One region of the Niveibacterium umoris genome, then DNA from elsewhere that is predicted to be linked to it. Evidence: predicted binding sites of a transcription regulator. Region 1 holds the regulator's gene; each other region holds the start of a gene.
What was found. Region 1 encodes sigma-54, which starts transcription at its own class of promoters, with help from an activator protein. Its sites were predicted from a motif close to TGGCACGCTTNCTGCTNA; they were not measured.
Positions count from the first base shown of each region.

Region 2: glnA (type I glutamate--ammonia ligase) is a predicted target of sigma-54. The motif match lies at 967-984, and genes of this name have one in related genera.
Region 3: flgB (flagellar basal body rod protein FlgB) is a predicted target of sigma-54. The motif match lies at 1,090-1,107, and genes of this name have one in related genera.
Region 4: GGR36_RS10515 (prepilin-type N-terminal cleavage/methylation domain-containing protein) is a predicted target of sigma-54. The motif match lies at 1,344-1,361, and genes of this name have one in related genera.

Region 1 is NZ_JACIET010000002.1:849,552-851,726, reverse strand. Features, by position in the region: gene lptB (LPS export ABC transporter ATP-binding protein) at 1-247, shown strand, start outside; gene GGR36_RS15845 (RNA polymerase factor sigma-54) at 266-1,750, shown strand; gene hpf (ribosome hibernation-promoting factor, HPF/YfiA family) at 1,762-2,085, shown strand.
Region 2 is NZ_JACIET010000001.1:2,562,906-2,565,080, reverse strand. Features, by position in the region: gene nadA (quinolinate synthase NadA) at 1-162, opposite strand, end outside; gene GGR36_RS11505 (rhodanese-like domain-containing protein) at 239-691, opposite strand; gene glnA (type I glutamate--ammonia ligase) at 1,051-2,175, shown strand, end outside.
Region 3 is NZ_JACIET010000001.1:514,432-516,606, forward strand. Features, by position in the region: gene flgM (flagellar biosynthesis anti-sigma factor FlgM) at 1-43, opposite strand, end outside; gene flgA (flagellar basal body P-ring formation chaperone FlgA) at 242-949, opposite strand; gene flgB (flagellar basal body rod protein FlgB) at 1,165-1,572, shown strand; gene flgC (flagellar basal body rod protein FlgC) at 1,587-1,997, shown strand; gene GGR36_RS02225 (flagellar hook assembly protein FlgD) at 2,012-2,175, shown strand, end outside.
Region 4 is NZ_JACIET010000001.1:2,325,007-2,327,181, forward strand. Features, by position in the region: gene GGR36_RS10510 (ATP-binding protein) at 1-1,216, opposite strand, end outside; gene GGR36_RS10515 (prepilin-type N-terminal cleavage/methylation domain-containing protein) at 1,379-1,993, shown strand; gene GGR36_RS10520 (monovalent cation:proton antiporter family protein) at 2,045-2,175, opposite strand, start outside.

The sequences.
Region 1 (2,175 bases):
GCTCGATGAACCCTTTGCCGGCGTTGACCCGATCGCGGTGATCGACATCCAGAAGATCATCCGCTTCCTGAAGGAACGCAACATCGGCGTGCTGATCACCGACCACAACGTCCGCGAGACGCTGGGCATCTGTGATCGCGCCTACATCATCACCGACGGCGTCGTGCTTGCCTCCGGCCGCCCGGCGGAGATCGTGCAGAACGACAAGGTTCGCCAGGTCTATCTGGGTGAGCATTTCCGCCTCTGATCCCCCCCCTAGCCGACGATGAAACCTTCGCTCCAGCTCCGCATCTCCCAGCAGCTCGCGCTGACCCCGCAGCTGCAGCAGTCGATCAAGCTCCTGCAGCTATCGACGCTGGAGCTCAACAGCGAGATCGAGCGCATGTTGCTCGAAAACCCGCTGCTCGAACGCGAAGACTCCGAATCGGACCCCGAAGCCTGGGGCCAGTCCGCCGCGGCGCCCAGCAGCGGCGAACAAGGCGATGCCCCGGCCGAGGGTGGCGACACCGATTTCTCCGACGCCCCCGCCGAACCGCCCGAACCGAGTTTCGAGGAGGGTGGCAGCTACGATGAAGGCAGCGCCGAATGGTCGGGCGAGGGCGGTGGCGGTGGCAGTGGCAGCGGCAACCGCGACGACGACGAGGAAACCGACTTTCAGGAGTTCCGCGCGGCCCAGACCAGCCTGCGCGATCATCTGGACGGCCAGATCGCCCTGATGTTGCTGTCGGAGCGCGATCGCGCACTGCTGCGTTTCATGATCGAAGCGCTTGACGACGACGGCTACCTGACCCAGCCGCTCGACGAGCTGATGGAACTGCTGCCGACCGAATCGGAAGTCGAGATCGAGGAACTGCAGATTGCGCTGGCACATCTGCAGAACCTCGACCCGCCGGGGGTCGGCGCGCGCTCGCCGGGAGAATGCCTGAAGCTGCAGCTGCGGCTCTTGCCCGCCAGCGCTGCACGCGACGCGGCGATCACGATCGTCGAACATCACCTTGAGTTGCTTGCGGCGCGCGATTTCGTACGCCTGAAGCGCCAGCTCGGTTGCAACGAAGAGACCCTGCGCGAGGCGCATCAACTGGTTTGCAGCCTTGACCCGCGCCCGGGCGCGAAATTTGCCGCGCTCGAAACCCGTTACGTGATCCCGGATGTGATCGTGCGCAAGGTGCGCGGCCACTGGAGTGCGACACTGAATCCGGACGCGATGCCCAAGCTGCGGATCAACCAGCTCTACGCCGGTATCCTGCAGCAGCACCGCGGCTCGGCCGGTTCGCTGGCCGGCCAGTTGCAGGAGGCGCGCTGGATGATCAAGAACGTACAGCAACGCTTCGACACGATCCTGCGGGTTTCGCAGGCGATCGTTGACCGCCAGCGGCAGTTCTTCGATTATGGGGACGTGGCCATGCGGCCGCTGACCTTGCGCGAGATCGCCGAGCAGCTCGATTTGCACGAATCGACGATTTCGCGGGTCACGACGCAGAAGTACATGGCCACGCCACGTGGCATTCTTGAACTGAAATACTTTTTCGGCAGCCACGTCGCCACAGATTCTGGCGGCGCGTGTTCAGCTACGGCGATTCGTGCGCTGATTCGCCAGCTGGTTGCGGCAGAGGATCGCAAAAAACCGCTATCCGACGCCCGGATTGCCGAACTTCTCGGCCAGCAGGGGATTGTCGTTGCGCGACGCACCATCGCAAAGTACCGCGAGTCGCTCAACATCCCGCCGGTCAGCCAGCGCAAGATGATCTAAGAGGAGTGATCATGAACCTGAACATCACCGGACATCATCTCGAAGTTACCGCCGCCCTGCGCGACTACGTAACCTCGAAACTGGATCGCGTGATTCGCCACTTCGACCATGTCACCAGCGTCAACGTGATCCTGTCGGTGGAAAAGCTCAAACAAAAGGCGGAGGTGACGGTGCATGTACGCGGGAAGGACATTTTTGTCGAAAGCATCGACGAAGATCTCTACGCCGCAATTGATGCCATGACCGACAAACTCGATCGGCAGGTTCTCAAGCACAAGGAAAAGTCCTACGATCACGGCCACGAGGCGCACAAGCGCCAGTCCGCGGAATCGTAATCACGTTCGCTCTGATGAATCCCGGCGCGTAAGCTTGCGGAAAGCCGCCGCGCCGAAGATGAGCTGAACCCGGATCTGCGCGCCTTCGGG
Region 2 (2,175 bases), on a different contig from region 1:
GCCGGTCAGGTCGGCGTGTTCGTAGACGTCGGCGCGCTGGTAGTGATGCACCAGCAGGACTGCCTTTTTACCCAGGCGTGCCCGCGCGGCACGGATGCGTTCCTGCGCTTCGGCATCGCGCAGGGCGTTGAAACGGTCAAAACTGATGGGGGCAACTTGCATGCTTGTGCTCGAATGGGGCGCGGCATACCCCGCGCGTGAGTGGTAATGACCCGAATGGCGGTAAAGCGTTCCTGCTTCAGCCTTGAACCCAGGGCAGGCCGGCGTGGCGCCATCCGCCGATGTGACCGCGCTGGCCGTTTGCGTCGCGGTCGCCCTCGAAGCCTTCGAGAATGTTGTAGCACGCCGTGTAGCCGTTCTGCTGGGCAAGGATTGCGGCGTTGTGCGATCGGGCACCGCTGCGGCAGAGGAACAGCACCAGCGCTTCGCGATCTACCTGATGCGTGAGCTGGGCCAGAAAGTGCGGATTGCGTTCGCCACCCGGCCAACTGTTCCATTCGATCTCGACGGCGTTGGGCACGCGGCCGACCCACTCCCATTCGGCGCGCGTGCGCACATCAACCAAAATCGAACCCGGCGCGTTGCGCCAGACGGTGAAGGCCTCGGCCGGCGTCAGCGCGCCTGAATAGCCAAGCCCCAGTTTCTCGCCGCGGTCGCGGGCCAGTCCGAGAATGTCGCTGAGTTGTCCCATTCTGAGCCGCAGCCTCTTCGCCATAACACAGGGGCGGGGAGTATGCGCGCGCGCCGGATCGCCCGCAAGTTCGGGCTCAGATGCAAGCCTGCGCCAAAGTGGCGCACGATCCCAGTCTTGGTGCATTTTGTGGTGCGGCCGCACCTATGTGGTGCATTGCTGTGCGCCTGGATGGGCAATTGCGCTGTGGCACAATACCGCGCTCGGCAGATCGTAACGCGCTGGTTCGATCAAAGCGCTCGCGGCTTGGAAACCCGGGCAATCGAGCTGGTCGATGGCACATAACGTGCTTTTTGAATCCGGATCGCGGTATCCAGAACCGCAGAACGTCAGTTGGCTTCCACACGTTAGGAGTGAATATGTCCCCGCAAGACGTCTTGAAGATGGTCAAGGAAAACGAAGTCAAGTTTGTCGACTTCCGTTTCACCGACACCAAGGGTAAAGAGCAGCACGTCGGCGTGCCGGTTTCGGCATTCGACGAAGACAAGTTCGAGCACGGCCATGCTTTCGATGGTTCGTCGATCGCCGGCTGGAAAGGCATTCAGGCTTCGGACATGCTGCTGATGCCGGATCCTTCGTCCGCGTTCATCGACCCCTTCATGGACGAGACCACGCTGGTCCTCTCGTGCGACGTTCTTGATCCCACCGACTTCAAGCCCTACGACCGCTGCCCCCGCGGTATCGCCAAGCGCGCTGAAGCCTACCTGAAGGCTTCCGGCCTGGGCGACACGGCCTACTTTGGCCCGGAACCCGAGTTCTTCATTTTCGACAGCGTCGAGTGGAACGTCGACATGTCGGGCTGCTCGGTCAAGATCAACTCGGAAGAAGGTGCCTGGGCTTCGGGCGAGAAGTTCGAAGGCGGCAACACCGGCCACCGTCCGGGCGTCAAGGGCGGCTACTTCCCGGTTCCGCCGGTCGATAGCCACAACGACATCCGTGCCGCGATGGTGCTGGCGCTCGAGCAGATCGGTATCCCGGTCGAAGTGCACCACCACGAAGTGGCAACCGCCGGCCAGAACGAAATCGGCACCAAGTTCAACACGCTGACCAAGCGCGCTGACTGGACCCAGATGCTCAAGTATGTGGTGCACAACGTTGCGCACCAGTACGGCAAGACCGCCACCTTCATGCCGAAACCGATCGTGGGCGACAACGGTTCGGGCATGCACGTTCACCAGTCGATCTGGAAGGACGGCAAGAACCTGTTCGCGGGCAACGGCTACGCCGGCATGTCCGAGTTCGCGCTGTACTACATCGGCGGCATCATCAAACACGCCCGTGCGCTGAACGCGATCACCAACCCGCTGACCAACTCGTACAAGCGCCTCGTGCCGCACTACGAAGCACCGGTCAAGCTGGCCTACTCGGCGAAGAACCGTTCGGCTTCGATCCGTATCCCGTTCGTTAACAGCGACAAGGCGCGCCGTATCGAGACCCGCTTCCCGGATCCGGGCGCGAACCCGTACCTGTGCTTTGCCGCGCTG
Region 3 (2,175 bases), on a different contig from region 1:
CGCCGGCATTGCCGACGCCCTTGTATGTGCCTTCGATCTTCATGATGTCGCTCCGGTTATGGCCTGTTCAAAGCCTTCGCGAAAACGGAACTGCCTGTCTTGCACCGTGTTTGCGTAGTCTTCTTCGGCTTGTTGTCAGGTTTAACGGCGCCAACCTGCGGAACTTTAACAATTTTCCATTCAATTCGAGTAGGCCCTGACCCTTGCTCCCGGGCCCGGCGCGGCACTTGGGCTGGTTGCGTCAGGGCGTGATCTCGACGCGCCCGCCAGGCTTGGCGATCCCTTGCAATACCTTGCCGGAATCGAGCCTCACCTGGACAAGCTGCCCCTCGGCGCCGGGCGTCAGCGCGACGCCCTGATTCGCGACTTCGAAGCCTCCGCCCTGCGCTATGACCTGCACCCGTTGCCCGCGTTCCACCACTTGTACCGTCAGCAACTGGCTGCTGAGCAGTGCGCTGCCACTGGCGACCGGCTGGCGCAGCGTGCGGCCGGTGGCTTGCGTGGCAGCGGTGAGCACGCCTGCACCCTGGGCGGCCAGATCGCCGTGGCGCACTTCCCAATCGCTCGTTCCGAGCACGGTTCCTGCAGCAAGTGGCCGCGAGGCGACCAGATAGTCGCCTTCAATCCTTACGTGCGCGGCGACATAAAGCGTCCACGCCGGCGCGCTGCAACTGACTCCGACCGTAGTGCGGCCCCAGGCCCGTTGCCCGCTCGGAAAGAATGCCCTCAGCGTGTTGCACGACTTGGCGTTGCGCGGGATGGCGGTGTCCGCCAACTCGATCTTCACCTCGCCGAGGCCCGGCGTGGCGGCTCGCTGCAGAAAATCGACCACGCTATCGCGGATCGCCGCCCGCGCAGGCGTCATCGGCTCGCTGGCGCGCGCCGCGCTGGCGAAGATCAGTGCGGCGCCAAGCAGCGATGTGAGCAGGAATCGGGTCTCGGTCTTCATCGATGCGGATTGTCACATGGGCAGCGCTTGCCGTGCCGGCCGGCAAGGCTTGCCGTTCGCGGCGGCAGTCAGTGCCTGAATTGCCGGCTTTATCCGTCTCTATTCGGCGCAAGGCCTGCTGTGCGTGGCGACGAGAATGCTGGCACGGAAGCTGCAAAAGGGTGGGCGTGTGTTCCGGACCGCCCCAGGCAGCCCGGGCCACCAGGAGATTTGCGATGACCACCACAGCGATTGACCGTCACCTTGGATTCCAGCAAGCCGCGCTGAATGCGCGTGCTTACCGCCAGGAACTGCTCGCCGCCAACATCGCAAACGCCGACACCCCGCACTACAAGGCGCGGGACATCGACTTCAAGGAGGCACTCATGGGCGCACTGGACGGTAAGGTCAAGCCACTGGCGCTGAATACGACCTCGGCGCGGCACATCGACGCCGGCGAGAAATCGCCGATGTCGCCCTTCGTCAAGTATCGCCAGGAGACGCAATCCGCTGTTGACGGCAACACCGTGGATATGGATATCGAACGTTCCGCCTTCGCCGAGAACGCGGTGCAGTACGAGGCCAGCCTCTCGTTCATCAATGGTCTGCTGCGTTCGATGCAGCAGGCGGTTTCGAACCAGTAAGCGGGCGTTGAACCATGAGCACGCTCAATGTCTTCAACGTTGCCGGTTCGGCCCTCAGCGCGCAGGCACTGCGCCTGAACGCGGTGGCCAGCAACCTCGCCAATGCCGAGAGCGTCGTCAAGTCGGACGGCCAGCCGTATCGCGCCAAGCAGGTGGTGTTCGAGGCGGTTCCCATGGGCAACAGCGGCGCCGCGATGGGCGTGCACGTCAAGCAGATGGTGGAATCCGCCGCGCCCGGGCGCTTGGTCTATGACCCGAAGAATCCGGTCGCCAACGCCGAGGGCTATGTGCAGATGCCGAACGTCGATGTGGTGGAGGAGATGGTCAACATGCTCTCTGCCTCGCGTTCATACCAGACCAATGCCGAGGTCATGAATACCGCCAAGACCCTGATGCAACGCACGCTGCAACTGGGCCAGGGCTGATCGGGAGTTGAATCATGTTCGTTTCGTCTGCGAGTAGCACCAGTAGCGGCGCCGGCGTTGTCAGCCAGGATCTGCTCGACTCGATCAACGGGAAGAGCAAGTCCAAGACGGCCTCAGGTGACGCGAGTCCGGTCTCGCAGGATCACTTCCTGCAGATGCTCACGACCCAGCTGAAGAA
Region 4 (2,175 bases), on a different contig from region 1:
GTAACTGGCGCTGGATCAGGATACGGGTGCCATCGGGGTCGCGCTCGAATCCGCTTTCCGCCACGTAGAGGATGGTCTCGAACGACTGCAGCAGATTCTTTACGTCGTGCGTGAGTCGCGCGCCGGTTTCGTGAATCGCCCGCAGGTATCCGATTTCGGCCAGATCCGCGGCTTGCCGGCGTGCGAGCAGGAATTCTGCGAGGATCTTCACCATCAGATCCCAGCGCCACAGTGTCACCGCGTCGGCGGCGCCGCGCGTGCCAAAGGTCACTGTCAGCTCGCCATGGGCGATGCGGGACGTATGGCGCCCCAATCGCCCAACGGCGCCCTCGGCACCGCCGCCGGCCTTCCAGTGCACACCAGTGACACCCGGCAAATCGAGGATCCGGCGCACCGCGGCAGTCAGGAACGCATCGGCCGAACTCGCGCTGCGCGCCTCCTCCGACACTTCGCCCAGCCACTCTTCGAGCGGCAAGCCCCCGGCCAACGCGCGGCGAGACAGCAGCAGGGCAACACCAGAGTAACCGCCACGCGGATTCCACAACCACCCCAGCATCAGCAGCACCAGGGCGACCGAGACCACGGCGGCGATCAGCGCCCGCTCGTACGGCTCGCCGCCAAGAAACATGAAGGCCAGCGCGGTCAGCACAATGGTACCGACGGCCAGCATTGCCGTCGCCGCCGCTGCAAAGTCCGGCAGGGCCCCACTCGTCCGGTTTCGCCGCCTGAAAGCGAGCAGCGCGACCCCACCCACCAGCACATAGCCGGTATTGCAGGCCACTTTGGCGAGCAAGGCCCGTATATCCGGGTCTATCGGCACGCCAAACGGCACCAGCCAGGCAAACAGCGCCAGCGCCAGGTAGGCAAAGCCCAGTTCCTCAGGCAGTCGATCACGCCGTGAGCTGCGGGTTGCCGCCTGCGCGACGACCAGCCCCGCCAGCATCCCCACCCACACAGACAAGCTGACCCAGCCCAGCATCTGCTGGAAGCCGACAAGGCCGATCACCAGCAGCACGAAGGGCAGCACGTCGATGCGCCGGTCCGCCGACACCATCGGCTGCCAAAGCAAAAAGGCGCCGAGATGCGCCGTCAGCAGCATGCGTCCAACCCAGGTCTCGAAGCCGGCGACCAGCGCGAGTTGCAGGCACAGCAGCATCCCGGTCAGGACGTAACCCGGGTTGCGAACCCGTTTGCGCCAATCCCCAAGCTGGCTCATGTCGCCACCGCCAAAACGTCTGTTTTTAGTCGCCACAGTGTCGATTTTTCGACAGATTCCTCGCGACGGGGGCGCCGCCGGCGGCAAGAAGCCCACACGCCAGCTGTCACGACGGCGTCACACACCCGGGCACGCCTCGTGCTTGAAGATTCGCAACGCAACTTGTTCATCTGGGAATCCATCATGAGACGGCAAGCCGGTTTCACCCTCGTCGAAATGGCGATTGTATTGGTCATCATCGGCCTGCTGCTGGGCGGCGTGCTCAAGGGGCAGGAGTTGATCGAGAGCGCGAAGGTCAAGAATATTGCGCAAGACATGCGCGCGATCTCGGTCGCAGTACTCACCTATCAGGACAAGTATCGGGCACTGCCGGGGGATGACAAGAGCGCGTCTGCACGTTGGTCGGGAGCCTGCGCCAAGGGTGATGGAAATGGCCTGATCGACAACACGGATGAAATCGAATGTGCATGGGATCATTTGCGACGCGCCAACCTGCTGACCGGCGACCCAAGCGCGGGCGCGCCGGTTCATGCCGACGCTGGCACCTTCACCGTCACGAGCACCAAGGCCAGTGCGCTGGTCACGGACACGCCGGGCACCCTGATCGTTTGTGCGAACAACATCCGCGGCCGGCATGTGTTGCCGCTCGATGCAATGCTTGACAACGGCGTAATCAACACTGGCTCCATGCGGAGCCTCAAAGGTTCCACCCCCGGGGCCTCCGCCAGCGCGGCGGTAGACGAAGGCGACTCATACGTGGTTTGTATGGGTTTCTAAGGGCGCCGACGATCGCGATAGAACGGGCCGCAGCATGCGGCCCGATTGCTTTCACCCCCCCTGCAACAGTCGCGTTTCGGCCGACGCCAGCGCTTCCGGCGTTCCAAGCAAGACCACCACATCGCCGGACTCGAACACCAACTCCGGTTCGGGATTGAGCGCACGGATGCCGCGCCGGCGCA